Regions from separate parts of the Bradyrhizobium sp. B120 genome, predicted to be linked through region 2. Evidence: predicted binding sites of a transcription regulator. Region 2 holds the regulator's gene; each other region holds the start of a gene.

Region 1 (4,809 bases), 650 kb from region 2:
ACCGCGCTGGTCAACGAGTACAAGAAGCCCGACGGTGAGCAGAAGCGCTTCGCGGTCGAGGGCCGCAACTTCGATCTCGGCCATGGCGACGTCGTGATCGCCGCGATCACCTCCTGCACCAACACCTCGAACCCGAGCGTGCTGATCGGCGCCGGCCTGCTGGCGCGCAAGGCGGCCGCCAAGGGCCTGAAGGCCAAGCCGTGGGTGAAGACCTCGCTCGCGCCGGGCAGCCAGGTGGTGGCGGAATATCTCGCCAATTCCGGCCTGCAGGCCGATCTCGACAAAGTTGGCTTCAATCTGGTCGGCTTCGGCTGCACCACCTGCATCGGCAATTCCGGCCCGCTGCCGGAAGACATCTCGAAGTCGATCAACGACAACGGCATCGTCGCCGCCGCTGTGCTGTCGGGCAACCGCAACTTCGAAGGCCGCGTCTCGCCGGACGTGCAGGCCAACTACCTCGCCTCGCCGCCGCTGGTGGTCGCGCATGCGCTCGCCGGTACCGTGACCAAGGATCTCGCGGTCGAGCCGATCGGCATCGGCAAGGACGGCAAGCCGGTGTTCCTCAAGGACATCTGGCCGACCACCAAGGAGATCAACGCCTTCATGAAGAAGTACGTCACCGCGACGATCTTCAAGAAGAAGTACGCCGACGTGTTCAAGGGCGATACCAACTGGCGCAAGATCAAGACCACGGAAAGCGAGACCTATCGCTGGAACATGAGCTCGACCTATGTGCAGAACCCGCCCTATTTCGAAGGCATGAAGAAGCAGCCGGAGCCGATCGTCGACGTGGTCGACGCGCGGATCCTCGCGATGTTCGGCGACAAGATCACCACCGACCACATCTCGCCGGCCGGTTCGATCAAGCTGACTTCGCCCGCCGGCAAGTTCCTCAGCGAGCACCAGGTGCGCCCCGCCGACTTTAACCAGTACGGCACGCGGCGCGGCAACCATGAAGTGATGATGCGCGGCACCTTCGCCAATATCCGCATCAAGAACTTCATGCTGAAGGGCGCCGACGGCAATATTCCGGAAGGCGGTCTGACCAAGCACTGGCCCGACGGCGCGCAGATGTCGATCTACGACGCCGCGATGAAGTACCAGCAGGAGAACGTGCCACTGGTGGTGTTCGCCGGCGCCGAATACGGCAACGGCTCGTCGCGCGACTGGGCCGCGAAGGGCACCCGCCTGCTCGGCGTGCGCGCGGTGATCTGCCAGAGCTTCGAACGCATCCATCGCTCCAACCTGGTCGGCATGGGCGTGCTTCCGCTCACCTTCCAGGACGGCACGTCGTGGTCCTCGCTCGGCCTCAAGGGCGACGAGAAGGTCACGATCCGCGGGCTGCAGGGTGATTTGAAGCCGCGCCAGACGCTGACGGCCGAAATCGTCTCCGCCGACGGCGGCAAGCGGGACGTCCCGCTGCTCTGCCGCATCGATACGCTGGACGAGCTCGACTACTATCGCAACGGTGGCATCCTGCACTACGTGCTGCGCAAGCTCGCGGCCTAGCGCGGATTTGTGATCGGTGCCTCACTGCTTAGTGAGTAGCGGCTAAAAAGAAGGCGGCCTATGACAAGGCCGCCTTCTGGCGTTCTGGGGCACGCAAGTTCAAGGGACAACTTCATGCTCCGTACAATTACGGATAGAAATCATCACGACTGGTTCGCAGTATGACAGCGATGATGGCCTATAATTCTATCTCGCGATGGTCCAGCGCCCTCGGTTTCTGCGCGATCGTTGCGATCATCCGCCCCGCTCACGCCGATCCGCGTGCTGTCGTCGAGCTCTTCACCTCGCAGGGATGCTCGTCCTGTCCGCCCGCGGACAAGATCATCGGTGATCTCGCGAAGGACCCCAACGTCATCGCGCTGAGCATGCCGATCGACTATTGGGACTACCTCGGCTGGAAGGACACGCTGGCCGATTCCCGTTTCAGCGCGCGCCAGAAAGCCTATTCGCACATGCGCGGCGACCGCGACGTCTACACGCCGCAGGCCGTGATCAACGGCTCCGCCCATGTGATCGGCAGCGACCGCGCCAGCATCGAGGATGCCATCAAGGACACCGAGAAGAGCGGCAGCGTGATGTCGGTGCCGGTGACGATGACGCTGACCGGCAAGCAGATCAACGTGTCGGTGGCCGCATCGAAATCGCCCGCGGTGTCGCGCGGTGAAGTCTGGATCTGCTCGATCTCGAAGTCGGTGCCGATCTCGATCTCGCGCGGCGAGAATCGTGGCCACGAGATCACCTACCACAACGTGGTGCGCAATCTCCTGAAGGTCGGTGACTGGAACGGCTCGTCCGGGAGCTGGACCGTGCCGCTGGAGAACATCACGCGCGATGGCGTCGATGCTGCGGCCGTGTACGTCCAGGACGGCAATCGTGACAAGCCGGGCCCGATGCTCGGCGCTGCATTCACCTCGCTTCACTAGCGCGCTGCTGCGCTAGCTTCCATCAGTCGCGTCATTGGGCCGCACGCATGTAGTCGTGCGGCTTCGCACGGCGGCAAGCCGTGCATCCACTGAGTTGCTGAAAGAAGAGCGCCGAGGCTTTGCGGGTCTTGATCGCGCGTAATCGAGCAGGGCCCAAAAAACAAAAAGGACCAACTTTCGTTGGCCCAGTGTGTTGGGATTTGACTCCCCTGCGAACAGGCCCGATCCCGACGGCCCCGGGGGGCTGGGGGCTGAGGAATCCGGAACCGAAAGGACCGGGCCAACGCAGGATTTTCTTTTCGCAGGGCAGCGGGGCGGGCGATGGGCGGAAGTGGGGCAGCAATATGATTCCTCTAACGTTCCCGTGACTCTTCGGTTTTCCGGACAATCCGCCGCGCCTGGCCGTGGTTAAGGCCTGGTTGCGTTGCGAATGGCCCCTTGCGGCGTCCTGCGCTTAGCGCAATCATGTCACTCTCGTGACGATCCCGAAGTGGGGGCACCGGCCTTCGGCACCCGATCGTCACCGGGATGACAGGAGGCGCTCGATGAGTTTGATCTCGGAGGATAGTGATCCGAGTGGGAATCGTGCCGCGGCGCGTCCCGCCGCCGCGACCCCTCAGCCCAACCGCGTGACATTCAATCGACTTGAGCTCAACCGCATTCTCAATCTCTACGGCCGCATGGTCGCCGACGGCGAGTGGCGCGATTATGCGATCGACTTCCTGAAGGACCGCGCCGTGTTCTCGGTGTTCCGGCGCGCATCCGAAATGCCGATCTACCGGATCGAGAAGGATCCCCGGCTGGCACGCAAGCAGGGCATGTACAGCGTGATTTCGGCGACCGGCCTGATCCTGCGCCGCGGCCACGAACTCGAACGGGTGCTGCTCGTGATCGATCGCAAGCTGTCGCTGGTGTAGGCGCGGCAAATTCAGTGTCGTAGCCCGGATGAAGCGAAGCGTAATCCGGGACAAGTTCATCCGCGGTTTCGACGGCCCCGGATTGCGCTGCGCTTCATCCGGGCTACGGATCCCGTCTAGTCCGCCGGCACCGTCGCCGCGCCTTCGCCGAGCGCCCGCTGCATCATCACGGTATCGAGCCAGCGGCCGAATTTCAGGCCGACATTCGGGTGCGTCCCGATCATCTGAAAGCCGCAGCGGCGGTGCAGCCCGATCGAGCCGGCATTGGCCTGGTCCCCGATCACCGCGATCATCTGCCGGAAGCCGCGCGCGTCGCATTCGGCGATCAGGCGCTCCATCAGCCGGAGGCCGATGCCGCGGCGATGGACCGCGGGGTCCAGATAGACCGAGTTCTCGACCGTGAAGCGATAGGCCGGCCGCGGCCGAAAGGGGCCGGCATAGGCATAGCCGGCGACGCGGCCATCGAGCACGGCGACGAAATAGGGGAAGCCGCCATCGATCAGCGCCCTGTAGCGGCGGGTCATCTCGGCAAGGTCGGGCGGGATCAGCTCGAAGGTTGCGGTGCCGAAGCGCACCGCGTGCTCATAGATCGCAGTGATGGCGGGCAGGTCCGCCTCGGCGGTCGGCCTGATTTCCGGATCGGGCAGAGCAGCGTTGGACATGCCGTGAGCGTATTTTTGCCCTGCGCAAAAGAAAAGCCCCGGCCGCAAGGCCGGGGCTCTGGTCGATCGGTTCGCTCGAGGCGCTTAGTCGCGCTGTCCGAGCAGCTGCAGCAGCAGCGTGAACAGGTTGATGAAGTTCAGGTAGAGCGACAGCGCACCAGTGATTGCCGCACGCTCTGCCATCACGCCACCCTGCGAGGCGTAGCCGTAGATGTAGTCGTTCTTCAGCCGCTGGGTGTCCCAGGCGGTGAGGCCCGCGAACACCAGCACGCCGACCACCGAGACGATGAACTGCAGCGCCGAGCTCGCCAGGAACAGGTTGACCAGGCTCGCGATGATGATGCCGATCAGGCCCATGAACAGGAACGAGCCCATGCCGCTCATGTCACGCTTGGTGGTGTAGCCGTAGAGGCTCAGCGCACCGAACGTTGCCGCGGTGATGAAGAACACGCGCACGATCGAGGTGTGCGTGTACACCAGGAAGATCGACGACAGCGACAGGCCCATCAGCGCCGAGAACACCCAGAACAGCAGCTGGGCGGTCGCGGGCTGCAGGCGGTTGATGCCGGCCGAGATGACGAACACCATCGCCAGAGGGGCGAGGATGAACAGCCACTTCAGCGGGCTCACGAACATCGCGTAGCCGAACTGCGTCAGATAGGCGTTGCCGAACTTGGCGACGGCGGCGGACTGATCAGTGGTCACCGCACCCATGTAGACACCGAGCGCGGCCAAGCCGGTGATGGCGAGGCCGATGCTCATGTAGTTGTAGATGCGCAGCATGTAGGCGCGCAGACC
Region 2 (4,809 bases):
ATGGAAGGCTCCTTCGAAGGTGATGATGCGGTAGCGTTCGGGATGGCCCTTGGAGAAGTGGTGGTGGCGGACCAGCTTGATCACGCCCTCCATCGCTTCGGCGCCGGAATTGCAGAAGAACACGAAGTCGGCAAAGCTCTGCTCGCACAGCCGCGCGGCAAGCACCTCGCCGTCCGGGCTCTTGAACAGGTTCGACATGTGCCAGAGCTTGGTCGCCTGCTCCTGCAGCGCCTTGACCAGATGCGGATGCGCATGCCCGAGCGCGTTCACCGCGACGCCGGAGGTGAAATCGAGATAGCGGTCGCCATTGGTTGCGATCAGCCAGGCGCCCTCACCGCGCTCGAAGCCGAGATCGACCCGGGCGAAGACGGGGAGCAGATGCGACGAGGCGTTGGTCATGGCGTTCACTGCCGGTTTGAAGCCGTCAATTGCTGCGCGCCTTGACGCCAACGCAGCAACCGCCAGCTTCGGAAAACAAAACGGCCGCCTTTGCGGGCGGCACGTGCGGGTCATTCTATGCGGCGGCCGGTCAGTGTCAATCGCCAGGAGCCGGCCTTTGCCGGCCTTCCTGCAATGCGAAACCGGCGCAATCCGGAGCATTCCGGTGCGGTGGAAAAGCCTCATAGCAATGCTTAACTTTGTGGGAACATGTGGACGCACGGCCGCGGACTCTTGCGCCAGAGTCACGCCATATTGTAGCGTTTGGCCTGTCGGGTACGACATCTCGTGCGGCAGTACTGGACCCTCTAAGTAGCCTTCGTGTCTCCTGTAAACGTTCGGGCGCAACACCGTGCCCGGCGAGGGCTAAGGGATTCTGGCCGCAGGGATATTTGTCCAGATTGGCTCGCAGCGCCGCTCCGATGAGTGGCCGGCGCCATGCGAAAGGAAGAATGTGATGACTCTATTGACATGGTCCGACGATCGCGTCGAGCAGCTGAAGAAGCTCTGGGAATCCGGCCTCTCGGCCAGCCAGATCGCGGCGGAACTTGGCAATGTGACGCGAAACGCCGTGATCGGCAAAGTACATCGGCTCGGCCTCTCCGGCCGCGCCAAGGCCCCCTCCACGGCTGCGCCGCGGCAGCGCAAGGCGCGCCCCGCCCAGCATATGATGCGGGTGGCGCGCCCGGTCTCGCGCGGCAACACCGCGCTTGCGCACGCCTTCGAGGTCGAGATGGAGCCCGATCCGATCTCCTTCGACAACGTGGTGCCGATGAGCCAGCGGCTGTCGCTGCTCGAGCTCAACGAGGCCACCTGCCACTGGCCGGTCGGCGATCCCTCGAGCCCGGAATTCTTCTTCTGCGGCGGCAAGGCACTCGCCGGCCTGCCCTATTGCGCGCATCACTCGCGCGTCGCCTACCAGCCCGCCGCCGATCGCCGCCGGCCGTCGGCGAAGCCACAGATCAAGTAAGCACTCGGGAAACTGCCTGGACTACAAAACAAATCCCCGCGAAAGCGGGGATTTTTTTGTGGCTCGTAGCCCGGATACAGCCGCCAGCGTCGTCCCGGCGCAGGCCGGGACCCATAACCACGAATGGGTGTTGTTAGAAAGTCGTCTAGCCGCGTGCCGATTGCGCCCGCCGCGGCGTATGGGTCCCGGCCTTCGCCGGGACGACAGGGTGTTGCGGCTTGTGATTACCGCACGGCCTTACGGCTGCGGCTCGGCCTTCGCGAAGCGGTCATCGAGTGCGTAGCCGGCGCCGCGCACGGTGCGGATCGGATCCTGCTCGCGGCCCGGATTGAGCAGCTTGCGCAGGCGGCCGATATGCACGTCGACGGTCCGCTCATCGATATAGATGTCGCGGCCCCAGACGCTGTCGAGCAACTGCTCGCGGCTGAACACGCGGCCAGGGTGCTCGAGGAAGAATTCGAGCAGCCGGTACTCGGTCGGACCGAGATCGATCGGACGCCCCGAGCGCGCCACGCGGCGCTTCTCGCGGTCGAGCTCGATGTCGCCGTAAGTCAGCACGGTCGCAAGCCGCTCCGGGCTCGCGCGGCGCAACAGGCCCTTCACCCGCGCCAGCAGTTCGGGCACCGAGAACGGCTTGACGATGTAATCGTCGGCGCCGGTGGCAAGCCCGCGCACGCGCTCGCTCTCCTCGCCGCGCGCGGTCAGCATGATGATCGGAAGCTGCTTGGTCTCGGGCCGCGCCCGCAGACGGCGGCACAGCTCGATGCCGGACAGGCCCGGCAGCATCCAGTCCAGTACCACGAGGTCGGGAACGCGCTCCTTCAGACGGGTGTCGGCATCGTCGCCGCGCCCGACCGTTTCGACATCGTAGCCTTCCGCATCGAGGTTGTAGCGCAACAGTGTCGTCAGCGCTTCCTCGTCTTCGACTACCAGAATGCGTGCGCTCATCGGTTTAAGTTCTCTCTCTGTGGTGATCCGTTGCCCAGACGCAAACCGAAACGCTTACTTTCCTGAGCATAATCCCCGCGGAAACGACTTGTCGTGAAGACAATCCGGCTCCGCGCTTGCGGATCATGTCCTAGGTACCCGGCACCGTGGTGGCAAAGTTGGTCATGTCGCCCTTCGGACGCTTGTCGGTGATCTGCTGGCCCTCGATCATATAGAACACGGTTTCGGCGATGTTGGTGGCGTGATCGCCGATCCGCTCGATGTTCTTGGCGCAGAACATCAGATGGATGCAGAACGAGATGTTGCGGGGATCCTCCATCATGTAGGTCAGCAGCTCGCGGAACAGCGAGGTGCAGATCGCATCGACCTCCTCGTCGCCCTTCCAGACGTTCATCGCCGCCGGCAGGTCGTGCGCGGCATAGGCGTCGAGCACCGACTTGACCTGCGACAGCACGAGGTCGGTCATGTGCTCAAGGCCGCGGATCAGCTTCAGCGGCTGGAAATCGCTTTCCAGCGCCGCGACGCGCTTGCCCATGTTCTTGGCGAGGTCGCCGATCCGCTCAAGGTCGGTGGCGACGCGCATCGCGCTGACGATTTCGCGCAGATCGATCGCCATCGGCTGGCGGCGGGCGATCGTCAGCACCGCGCGCTCTTCGATGACGCGCTGCAGATTGTCGATCTCGATGTCGGCGGCGACGACGCGCTTGCCGAGCGCGACGTCGCGACGGATCAGCGCGTCGACCGACTCGGTGATCATCCGCTCGACGAGGCCGCCCATCTCGGCGACCAGGCGGGTCAACTCCTGCAGGTCGCTGTCGAATGCCTTGGCGGTATGTTCAGAAGCCATCGCTTGTCTCCCTCATGATCCCGGGGATCATGATTTGGTGTCCTCAGTTTCGCATGATCCGATCGGAAAACCGGTGCCCACTTTTGCCGATCATGCGCTAGCCGAACCGGCCGGTGATGTAGTCCTGGGTGCGTCGATCGCTCGGCGAGGTGAAGATCTTGTTGGTGTCGTCGAACTCGATCAGCTCACCGAGATACATGAAGGCAGTCTTGTCGGAGACGCGCGCCGCCTGCTGCATGTTGTGGGTTACGATCGCGATCGTGTAGTCCTCGGAGAGCTCCTGGATCAGCTCCTCGACCTTGGCGGTCGAGATCGGATCGAGCGCCGAGCACGGCTCGTCGAACAGGATCACCTCGGGCCGCACCGCCACGGTGCGCGCGATGCACAGGCGCTGCTGCTGGCCGCCGGAGAGCGACAGGCCGGAAGCGTTCAGCTTGTCCTTGACCTCGTTCCACAGCGCGCCGCCGCGCAGCGCCTTCTCGACCCGGTCGTCCATCTCGGACTTCGAGATCTTCTCGTAGAGGCGGATGCCGAAGGCGATGTTCTCGTAGATCGTCATCGGGAACGGCGTCGGCTTCTGGAACACCATGCCGACCCGCGCGCGGAGCAGGTTGAGGTCGAGCTTGGGATCGAGAATGTTGGTCTGGTCCAGCATCAGCTGGCCGACCGCGCGCTGGCCCGGATAGAGATCGTACATCCGGTTGAAGATGCGCAGCAGGGTCGACTTGCCGCAGCCCGACGGGCCGATGAACGCCGTGACGCGGTTGGTGCCGAGCGTCAGGTTGATGTTCTTCAGCGCGTGGTGCTCGCCGTAATAGAAGTTGAGGTTGCGCACCGTGACTTTCGGCGGCGCTTCCGGCAGCGGCACCTGGGGAACGTGGCTCGCGACGGTTGTGGAGACGGAAAGCTCGGTCATTTTGCGGCCCTTTCGGCACCAAGGATACGCGCGCCGATATTCAGCGCGAGCACAGTGAAGGTGATGAGCAGCGCACCGCTCCACGCCAGCTCTTTCCAGTAGGCGTAGGGGCTCTGCACGAAGTTGTTGATGGTCACCGGCAGGTTGGCCATCGTCTTGGTCAGGTCCAGGCTGAAGAACTGGTTCGACAGCGCGGTGAACAGCAGCGGCGCGGTCTCACCGGCAACACGGGCGGTCGCCAGCAGCACGCCGGTGATCAAGCCGCTACGGGCGGCACGATAAGCGATCCGCTTGATCACCAGCGAACGCGGCAGGCCGAGCGCGGAGGCCGCCTCGCGCAGCGGATTGGGCACCAGCAGCAGCATGTCCTCGGTGGTGCGCAGCACGACCGGGATCACGATCACGGCGAGCGCAAGACTGCCTGCGATCGCCGAGAAGCCGCGCATCGGCACCACCACCGCGCCATAGATGAACAGGCCGATGATGATCGAAGGCGCGCTGAGCAGGATGTCGTTGATGAAGCGGATCACCGAGGTCAGCTTGTCGTGCTTGCCGTACTCAGCGAGGTAGGTGCCGGCGAACAGGCCGAGCGGCGCGCCGATGCCGACGCCGATCACCGTCATGATGACCGAGCCGACGATGGCGTTGAGCAGGCCGCCTTCGGTCGAGCCCGGCGGCGGCGTGTTCTGG
Region 3 (4,809 bases), 2.5 Mb from region 2:
CTTCCACGACAATTTCGGCAACAGCCCCTACGCGCAGTCGGCGTTGAAGCTGCAGGCGCAGCCGAAGGCGATTCCGCTGATGCAGTTCACGCGGCTTTCTAGTCGTCCAGCCTTCCGGCCGATCAATGCCGGCGTGCAGAGTACCGTCGGCAAGATCGTGACCATGCCTGCGCCTGGAGCGAAGCCGGTCGGCATGCCGAGCTCAATCGGCAAGGGCAAAGTCGCGAGCCTTCCTGGAGCCAATGCCGGCAACACCACATCGAACCGGATCATGAAAGATAACAGCGGGCAGCGCCTGCGCGCCGAGCGGCAGAGCATGCGAGTCAACCGGACGGGATCAGGCGGCAGCAATGCCTCGTTCCACTCCAGTCCGTCCGGCTCACATCTCGGCGGAATGGGCGGCGGCAACCGTGGCGGCTTCAAGCACTGATCCGCCGCGCTCCACAACGAAACGGGGGCAGAGAGCGACGACTGCCCTGCCCCCTTTCTTTTCAGGATGCTGGTCTCAGGCGACGAGCTTCGCGAACAGGTCGGCGTCGACATTGCCGCCCGAGAGCACGATGACGACGTTCTTGCCCTTGGCGTCGATCCGCCCCGCCAGCAGCGCCGCGAGCCCGACCGCGCCGCCGGGCTCGACCACGAGCTTCAGCTCGCGATAGGCGAACGCGACGGCGGCACCGACCTCGTCGTCGGAGACGCTGACGCCATTTGCGAGCAGCTTGCTGTTGATGGCGAAGGTCAGCTCGCCCGGCATCATCGCCATCAGCGCATCGCAGATGGTACGCGGCGCAACCGCATGCGCCTCGCGATGGCCGACCTTGAGCGACAGAGCGTGATCGTCATAGCCCGCGGGCTCGGCGACGATCACCTGGGCCTGCGGATATTTTGCCTTCACCGCGGTAGCGACACCTGCGATCAGGCCGCCGCCGGAAGCCGGCGCGACCACGATGTCGGGCACGAGCCCGAGCGCGGCCATGTCCTCGGCGATCTCGCGGCCGGCGGTGCCCTGGCCCGCGATCACGAAGGGATCGTCATAGGGACGCACCAACGTCGCGCCGCGCTTGCTGGCGATGCCATTGGCGATCGCCTCGCGGTCGTCGCGATCGCGATCGTACAGCACGACCTCGGCGCCATAGGACTTGGTCCGCTCACGCTTGGTGATCGGGGAGTCCGCAGGCATCACGATGGTCGCCTGCATGTTGAGGATCTTTGCCGCCGCGGCAACGCCCTGGGCGTGGTTGCCCGAGGAGAACGCGACGACGCCCCCGCTCCGCTTGTCCTGCGGTATCGAGGCGAGCTTGTTGAAGGCGCCGCGGAACTTGAACGATCCGGTCCGTTGCAGCATCTCGGGCTTGAGGAAGACCTGGGTTCCAACGCGTTCATTGAGAACGGGGAAAGTCAGAAGCGGCGTGCGCACCGCGAACGGCGCGACCACCCTTGCGGCGGCATCGATGTCCGCAGCAGCGACGGGTGGATTGAGAGTGATGTCCGTCATCCACGATTTGTATCGCGGCGGCGGGTAACCCGGCAAGACGCTTTAGCGTGAGTTTGGCTGAGGCGCCGGCAAGGACGCGAAATGATGCTCTTCGGCGCCGAATTCGAGCGCCTCGCCCTCGCTGTCCGGCGGTGCGGGGCGGACGTTCATGCAGCGGTCGATGAACACCCGGGCCGACGCCTGCCAGGTGTGGAGTGCGGCAAAATCGACGCAAGCCTGCCGCGAGATGCCGAGCGCCTCCAGGCAGGCGTGGTGCAGATCCTCGTCGAGCACGCCGACCGGCGCGGCGCCGATCACGTCGCGGGGACCGGTGACCGGAAAAGCGGCAACCGGCAGGCCGCTGGCCAACGCCTCGAGCAGCACCAAACCGAACGTATCCGTGCGGCTGGGGAAAACGAACACATCGGCCGCGGCATAGATTTCGGCCAACTCTTCCCCATGGCGGGCGCCGAGGAAGACGGCTTCCGGATATTTCCGCTCCAGCGCCGCCCGCGCCGGGCCGTCGCCGACCACGACCTTGGTGCCGGGCAGATCGAGATCGAGGAACGCCTCGAGGTTCTTCTCCACCGCCACCCGGCCGACGCTGAGATAGACCGGCTGCGGCAGGCAGAGGTCGACATCGCGCGGATGGAACAGGGCGGTATCGACGCCGCGCGACCACAGCACCACGTTGCGGAAGCCGCGCTGGCGCAGTTCGGCGGCCAGCGCCGGGGTCGCGGCCATCACCGCCCGGCTCGGCTTGTGGAACCAGCGCAGCGCCCGCCACACCCAGGCTTCCGGGACCGGCGTGCGTGCCGAGACGTATTCGGGAAAGCGGGTATGGAAGCTCGTCGTGAACGGCAACCCGCGCTTGCGGCAATAGCGGCGAACCGACAGCCCGATCGGACCTTCGGTCGCGATATGGATGCTGTCGGGCCTGGCCGCCTCGATCAGGCTGGCGACCTTGGCCTGATACGGCAGCGCCAGCCGGAGATCGCGATAGCTCGGCATCGCGAAGGTGCGGAACTCGTCCGGCGTCAGGAAGCTCACCTCGACGCCGAGCGATTTCGCCGCCTGTGCCATCATGGTCAGCGTGCGGACAACCCCGTTGACCTGGGGATGCCACGCATCGGTCGCGACCAGGATATGCGTCATGCAGCGCGTGCCGTCACTCGCGGAACTGGCGCGATCCGGCGCACCGGGTCGGTCCAGGTGATGATCTCGAAATGGCCGTCCTCATGCTCGGCGAGGGCCGTGCAGCTCTCGACCCAGTCCCCGCAATTCATGTAGCGGATGCCGTGCTCGTCATGAATCGTCGCGTAGTGGATGTGGCCGCAGATCACGCCGTCGCAGCCGTGACGCCGCGCCTCGCCGGCCAGCGTCGCCTCGAACGCGCCGATATAGTTCACGGCCTTCTTGACCTTCAGCTTGGCCCATTGCGACAGCGACCAGTAGGGCACGCCGAACATCTTGCGGAAGAAGTTGACGAAGCGATTCATCTGGATCGCGAAGTCATAGGCCTTGTCGCCGAGATGGGCGAGCCAGCGCGCGTTCTGCACCACGAGATCGAAGATGTCGCCGTGGATCACGAGGTAGCGCTTGCCGTCGGCGCCGGTGTGAACGGTGTTCTCCACCACGTCGATGCCGCCGAAATGCGTGCCGTAATATTTGCGCAGGAACTCGTCGTGGTTGCCCGGGACGTAGATCACCTTGGCGCCCTTGCGCGCCTTGCGCAGCATCTTCTGCACGAAATCGTTGTGGGTCTGCGGCCAGTACCAGTTCGACTTCAGCGCCCAGCCGTCGACGATATCACCAACGAGGTAGATCGTGTCGGCATCGTGGGAGCGGAGGAAGTCCAGCAGGCGGTCAGCTTGCGAACCGCGGGCTCCGAGATGAACATCGGAGATAAACAAAGTGCGAAAGCGCCGCTCGGGGCTTTCTTCACTCAAGGAGTCACTTCCCATGCCTGTGCACCTAACAGATTCCTGTGACAAGGCGATGACGATCCCCGCGACCCAAGGCCTCACTAACAGTTAACGAGAATCAGCAGCACGCCCCTCCAGTGCGGATAACAGCGGCGTGCGACAATCTGGCGACATCGGTGGACGCAGCTGTGCGGAACAGTGGTTGTGTTGCCTGCATATCGCGGCGGAACACTACGCATTCAAAGAGGCGATGGATGCGTAGCCCGGATGAAGCGCAGCGTAATCCGGGGTCTTGCGTCCGCGGATGATCTGTTCCCGGATTTCGCGGAGCCTGTCATCGGGCGCGCATTCGCGCGACCCGTTGGCTTCATCCGGGCTACAAACTTCAGCCGGGCTACCGAGCGTCAGTAATATCTGTGGAAGTGATGCACCGGCCCGTGGCCATGTCCGACCGCGAAGCGATCGGCGGCGGCGATCGCATCCGTGATCCACGCCTTGGCGCTGCGCACGGCGGTCTCCATCGCCTCACCCTTCGCGAGCCCTGCCGCGATCGCCGATGACAGCGAGCAGCCGGTGCCGTGCGTGTTTGATGTCGCGATGCGCGGCGCCGCGAGCGCGATGCTGCGCTCGCCGTCGATCAGATAGTCGGTGCTCTCGGCGCCGTGCCCGTGGCCGCCCTTGACCAGCACCGCGCGACATCCCATCGCCAGCAATTGCCTGCCCTGTCGCGCGACGTCGGCCTCGTTTGAGGCGACCGGCTCGTTCAGCAGCGCCGCCGTTTCCGGCAGGTTCGGCGTAATCAGCGAGGCCAGCGGAAACAGCATGGTCTTCAGTGCATCGACCGCCTCGGCCGCGAGCAGCCGATCGCCCGAAGTTGCGACCATCACCGGATCGAGCACGACATGGCGCGGCGCCCAGCGCTTCAGCGCGCCCGCGATCGCCACGATGGTCTCGGCCTGCGCCACCATGCCGATCTTCACCGCGCTGACGTCGAGGTCGGAGAACACCGCATCGATCTGGGCCGTGACGAACGAAGCGGGCACCGGATGGATGCCGCTGACGCCGGTGGTGTTCTGCGCCGTCAGCGCCGTGATGGCCGAGGCGCCATAGACCCCGAGCGCGGCAAAGCTCTTGAGGTCGGCCTGGATGCCCGCCCCGCCCGAGGAATCCGAACCGGCAATGGTGAGCGCAACCGGCGTCATTGTGCGGCACCGGCGGTTGAGACGAATGAGACCATGACGAACAAGCTCATGGCCTGTCCTAGCCCGGCCGCCCGTCGGCAGCAAGTTCGCCTGACTTTACCGCGAGTTGGCCTTGTTGCCCCGTTGCCTTGCCCCTTGCCTTGGCGGCCGGTTTTTGGCCTATAGTCGCGGAAATCCCCGGAGACGACTTTGATGGTTCCTTTCTTCG
Region 4 (4,809 bases), 610 kb from region 2:
TCTACGAGATCATCGAGGGCTGGAAGCAGCCGACCGCCAATGCGCGGTCCTGGGCGGACCTGCCGGCCCAGGCCATCAAGTATGTCCGCCGGGTCGAGGAGCTGGTGGGGTGCCCGGTCACCCTGCTTTCCACCAGTCCGGAACGTGAAGATACTATTCTGGTACAGAATCCGTTCGAGGCTTAACGGGATATTACCTATATCCCACCAATTGTGTGGAAATGGCTGACTACTACCCGCTGATCGCCCGTGCCATCGCCGGACTGGACCCCAACGCCCCCGGCGAAGCCCGCCGTGCGCTGTATGCGCGGGCGCGGACGGCGTTGATCCAGCAACTCCGCGGCGTGCAGCCGCCGCTCTCCGAATCCGAGATCACCCGCGAACGGCTGTCGCTGGAAGAGGCGGTGCGCAAGGTCGAGTCCGAGGCCGCGCAGCGCGCCCGCGAGGCCTCGCGCCCCGGCGGCGGGGCAGCCCGCAGCAGCGACCCGCTGCGCCGGGCCAATCCAAGGCCGCCGGAGGCAAATGCAAGGCCGCCCGAGGCCAATTCCGCCGACAACGCCGCGCGCCCGCGGCCGCCGGCCGAACCGCGCCCGCCGCGCAATTTGCGCCCCGATGCGCCGCCGCCGGCCCCGCCGCGGCCGCAGAACCCGCAGGTTGCTGCCGGCACCGATACCCGGCCGGCGCCGCCGCGCCGTGGCCCCGAAGGCGCGCCGCCCCCGACGCCGCCGGCCGCCCCGGGGGTGCGCGGTTTCCGCGACATCACCGCCGACGCCGACGATCTCGGCCGTGCCGCGGCGCAAGCCAGCCGCAACGCACGCAAGACCTACGCCAACGTGCCGTCGCCCTCGCCGGAATTCGACCGGCTCGAGCCGAGCCTCGAAAACCGCGGCGGCGATCCCGAGGCGCCGTATTCCTACGACGAGTCGATCGAGGAGGCGGAGCGCTACGCCCCGCAGCCGCCCCAGGCGCCGCCGCCACGCGCGCGGGTCAGCAATGCCGAGCGCGAGCCGAAGCGGCCGCGCGTCGGTTCGATGTTCCCGTTCAAGACCGCGATCGCGATCGGCATCCTGCTGATCCTGGTCGGCACCGGCTTTCTGTTCCACCAGCAGGCCGCGACCCTCGTCAGCAGCCTGTTCAAATCCTCGGCCCCGGTCGAGGCGCCGAAGGATGCCGCGACGCCTTCGAGCAAGAAGATCACCGACCGCGTCGGCCAACCGTCGTCGTCCGGCGAGCCGGTCGCCCCGGTGGCGCAGCGCGTGGTGCTCTATGACGAGGACCCGTCGGATCCGAAGGGCAAGCAATATGTCGGTTCGGTGGTCTGGCGCACCGAGCAGGTCAAGGGCTCGGGCAACCAGAAGCCCGACATCGCCGTGCGCGCCGACATCGACATCCCCGATCGCAAGTTCAAGATGACGATGTCGTTCCGCCGCAACACCGATTCATCGCTGCCGGCGAGCCACACCGCGGAATTGACCTTCATCCTGCCGCAGGACTTCGCCAATGGCGGCGTCGGCAACGTGCCGGGGATCCTGATGAAGTCGAACGAGCAGGCGCGCGGCACGCCGCTGGCCGGGCTCGCGGTCAAGGTCACCGACGGCTTCTTCCTGGTCGGCCTCTCCAACGTCGACGCCGACCGCTCGCGCAATCTGCAGCTCCTGAAGGAGCGCTCCTGGTTCGACGTGCCGCTGGTCTACACCAACCAGCGCCGCGCCATCATCGCGATCGAAAAGGGCGCCCCCGGCGAGCGCGCCTTCAACGACGCCTTCGCGGCGTGGGGTGAGTAACAGCTTCAGCGCTCACCTCGGTACTCACGCTCTCATCGCCCGGCTGAGTCCGGGCGATTCCGTATCGCAGCGAAGTCCCGCTGTTGCAGCGCATCGGCGCGATGATCCCGGAACATTGCCGGGCGCTTTCGATTTTCCCTAGAACCGTCGCGTGACTGCGTTACACTCGCCTGATGTCGGGCAGGGGCACGCCATGAAACGCTATCTGATCTTCGCAGCCATCGGGCCGTTCATCGGCGGCTTCCTGCTGCTGCTCATGACCACCTATCAGTCCGGCTACTGGACCGAGACCAATGGCGGTGAGGTGGCGAAGCTGCTCGTCGTGTTCGTGAAGTCGCTGCAATACAATTATCTGTTCGGCATCGTGCCGTCGCTGATGTTCGGCGCAATCGACGACATCCTGATGCACATGCGCCGGATCACGCCGACGGTGCGGATGCTCATTGTCGGCGCGGTCGCGTTCGTCGGCGCGGCGCTGACCTACGCCTCGCACGGCTCCGAAAGTGGCGCCGTGCAGTTCATCCTCTACGGTCTGGTCGGCTTCATCCCGGGCGTGATCACGTCCTGGCTGGCGCACAAATATGCCGAAGAGCAGCACGTGCCGGCGACGCCGGCATCCCAGCACTAGCGCGAGTGCTCATTGCATTTCGGAAAGCAGAAGTCGCCGGCTTTGATGCGATCGGCGATTTCTGACCGGTCGGCGCAATGAGCGCATCGTCGCCGGACAGGAAGCCATGTCTGACGCAGGGCCAGCGGCGGCTCGCGCTATTACAGTAATCTTGTCAATAAATTAGGCGCCGGCTGCAAATAGCGCGCATTGTCTTTCATGGAACTGTCACATGGGCGTCATGTAAACGTAGTCCCAATGTCACATGGCCGCTTTTGTCCTCCCGCGGCCGTGAGGGCGATCCATGAGCGACGTAGCGTTACCTGGTTCGATCGAGCCTGCGCGTAGCGGCGGGCCCGATCTCGAGAAGGGCTTTCATCCTCTCACCGGCATTATCTATCTGGGCGTGATCGGCGCCGCGCTGCTGTTCGTGGCCTACAGCATCTACGCGGACGTCGGCGCGACGGGCGCCGGCAAGACCTCGTATCTCGCGTTCCTGCTGCTGTTCGTGGCGCTGCTGATCTCGCTCGGCTTCGAATTCGTCAACGGCTTTCACGACACGGCGAACGCCGTCGCGACCGTGATCTACACACGTTCGATGCCGGCCCACATCGCCGTTGTCTGGTCGGGCCTCTTCAATCTGATCGGTGTCCTGCTTTCCAGTGGCGCCGTTGCCTTCGGCATCGTCTCGCTGTTGCCGGTCGAATTGATCCTTCAGGTCGGCAGCAGCGCCGGCTTCGCCATGGTGTTTGCGCTGCTGATCGCCGCCATCATCTGGAACGTGGGTACCTGGTATTTTGGATTGCCCGCCTCGAGTTCGCACACCCTGATCGGATCGATCATGGGCGTCGGTATCGCGAATGCCCTGATGCACGGAAGGGAAGGGACGTCCGGCGTGGATTGGTCGCAGGCCGTCAACACCGGCAAGGCGCTGCTGCTGTCGCCGCTGTTCGGATTTGCGCTTGCTGCCATCTTGCTCTACGGGCTGAAAACCGCGCTGTTGCGCGCAACGCCGGCGCTGTTCGGCGAGCCGAAAGGCGATCAGCCGCCGCCGTGGTGGATCCGCGGCATCCTGATCCTGACCTGCACCATGGTCAGCTTCTTTCACGGTTCGAACGACGGTCAAAAAGGCATGGGTCTCATCATGCTCATCTTGATCGGCGTGGTCCCGACCGCTTACGCACTCAACCGCGCCATGCCTGCGAGCCAGATCGAGGCATTCACCGCGAATTCGGCGGCGGCGAGCAAGGTGATCGAGGATAGAGGAGCCGATCGCAAGGTGACGGGCAATCCGCGTCCGGCGGTGACGAACTACATCGCGCTTCGACAACTCACCGACGATACCTATCCGTCACTCGCCGTTCTCGTCAGCGAAATCCGCGACCAGGTCATTCAGTACGGTTCGCTGGCGAAATTCCCGGCCGAGACCGTCGGCAACACGCGTAACGACATGTATCTGGTATCGGAGGCGCTGCGCTCGCTCATGAAGAGCAGCGACAGCGGGCTGAACGATGCCGATGTCGCGACGCTCAATCGCTACAAGGGCTCGCTGGATGCCGCGACCAAATTCATTCCGTCCTGGGTGAAGATTGCGGTCGCCATCGCGCTCGGTCTCGGCACGATGGTCGGCTGGAAACGGATTGTCGTGACGGTGGGTGAAAAGATCGGCAAGACCCATCTGACCTACGCGCAAGGTGCCTGCGCCGAGATCACAGCGGCGGCGACCATCGCCGCGGCGGACGGATACGGCCTGCCGGTGTCGACGACGCACGTGCTGTCGTCCGGCATCGCAGGCACCATGACCGCAAACGGGTCTGGCCTGCAATGGTCGACCATCCGCAACATCGCCATGGCCTGGGTTCTGACCTTGCCGGTGGCGATGCTGATCTCGGGCATGCTCTACTTCGTGTTCGCACATTTGTTCTAGCCGGAGCAGGAAGACAACCGGATGCATGAGATCTGCATCCGGGTTCGGGGAAAGGAATTTCGAGTGGCAGATGCAAGCTTCAGCCTTCTGACAGGCAACGATATCGAAACGCGCCTGGTCCGAGCCGGTGGCATTATTTTTCGTGAGGGTGAGGAGGCCAACGAGCTGTTCGTGATCAAGAGCGGCTTCGTGCGCATTCAGGTCGGCAACAAGACCATGGCGGACCTGCCGGCTGACACGATCTTCGGCGAAATGGCGTTGATCGACAATGAGCCGAGGAGCGCGACCGCCACGGCGCTCACGGATGTCGAGCTCGTCCCGGTCTCGGAAAAGCAGTTTCTCTTCCTCGTCAGCCAGACGCCGCATTTTGCCCTGAAGGTCATGAGGACGCTGGCCCAGCGGCTCAGAACCATGAACAAGGGCGTCTTCTAGAGCGTTTTCGAGCGAAGTGGATCGAACGCAAAAGCGGCGGACGTTTCCGTCCGCCGCCGG

Evidence for each region. The regulator PhoB, encoded in region 2, activates phosphate uptake and scavenging genes when phosphate is short. The targets are predictions, from matches to a motif close to TGTCATNNANCTGTCAT.
Region 1: a site for PhoB is predicted at 2,898-2,914, ahead of ACOIX3_RS41335 (DUF2794 domain-containing protein). Genes of this name have one in related genera too.
Region 3: a site for PhoB is predicted at 3,462-3,478, ahead of ACOIX3_RS26965 (UDP-2,3-diacylglucosamine diphosphatase). Genes of this name have one in related genera too.
Region 4: a site for PhoB is predicted at 2,617-2,633, ahead of ACOIX3_RS35685 (inorganic phosphate transporter). Genes of this name have one in related genera too.

What each region holds. Positions count from the first base shown of each region.
Region 1 is NZ_CP185242.1:8,921,368-8,926,176, reverse strand. It holds gene acnA (aconitate hydratase AcnA) at 1-1,509, shown strand, start outside; gene ACOIX3_RS41340 (DUF1223 domain-containing protein) at 1,671-2,432, shown strand; gene ACOIX3_RS41335 (DUF2794 domain-containing protein) at 2,978-3,349, shown strand; gene ACOIX3_RS41330 (GNAT family N-acetyltransferase) at 3,466-3,996, opposite strand; gene ACOIX3_RS41325 (Bax inhibitor-1/YccA family protein) at 4,096-4,809, opposite strand, start outside.
Region 2 is NZ_CP185242.1:8,272,527-8,277,335, forward strand. It holds gene ACOIX3_RS38370 (aspartate aminotransferase family protein) at 1-399, opposite strand, end outside; gene ACOIX3_RS38375 (GcrA family cell cycle regulator) at 896-1,408, shown strand; gene phoB (phosphate regulon transcriptional regulator PhoB) at 1,646-2,356, opposite strand; gene phoU (phosphate signaling complex protein PhoU) at 2,487-3,203, opposite strand; gene pstB (phosphate ABC transporter ATP-binding protein PstB) at 3,301-4,119, opposite strand; gene pstA (phosphate ABC transporter permease PstA) at 4,116-4,809, opposite strand, start outside.
Region 3 is NZ_CP185242.1:5,785,999-5,790,807, forward strand. It holds gene ACOIX3_RS26950 (caspase family protein) at 1-430, shown strand, start outside; gene ACOIX3_RS26955 (threonine/serine dehydratase) at 506-1,495, opposite strand; gene ACOIX3_RS26960 (glycosyltransferase family 4 protein) at 1,538-2,629, opposite strand; gene ACOIX3_RS26965 (UDP-2,3-diacylglucosamine diphosphatase) at 2,626-3,438, opposite strand; gene thiD (bifunctional hydroxymethylpyrimidine kinase/phosphomethylpyrimidine kinase) at 3,804-4,601, opposite strand; gene ACOIX3_RS26975 (Lrp/AsnC ligand binding domain-containing protein) at 4,794-4,809, shown strand, end outside.
Region 4 is NZ_CP185242.1:7,663,482-7,668,290, reverse strand. It holds gene ACOIX3_RS35700 (adenylosuccinate synthase) at 1-185, shown strand, start outside; gene ACOIX3_RS35695 (hypothetical protein) at 221-1,783, shown strand; gene ACOIX3_RS35690 (DUF5413 family protein) at 1,977-2,411, shown strand; gene ACOIX3_RS35685 (inorganic phosphate transporter) at 2,695-4,317, shown strand; gene ACOIX3_RS35680 (Crp/Fnr family transcriptional regulator) at 4,339-4,749, shown strand.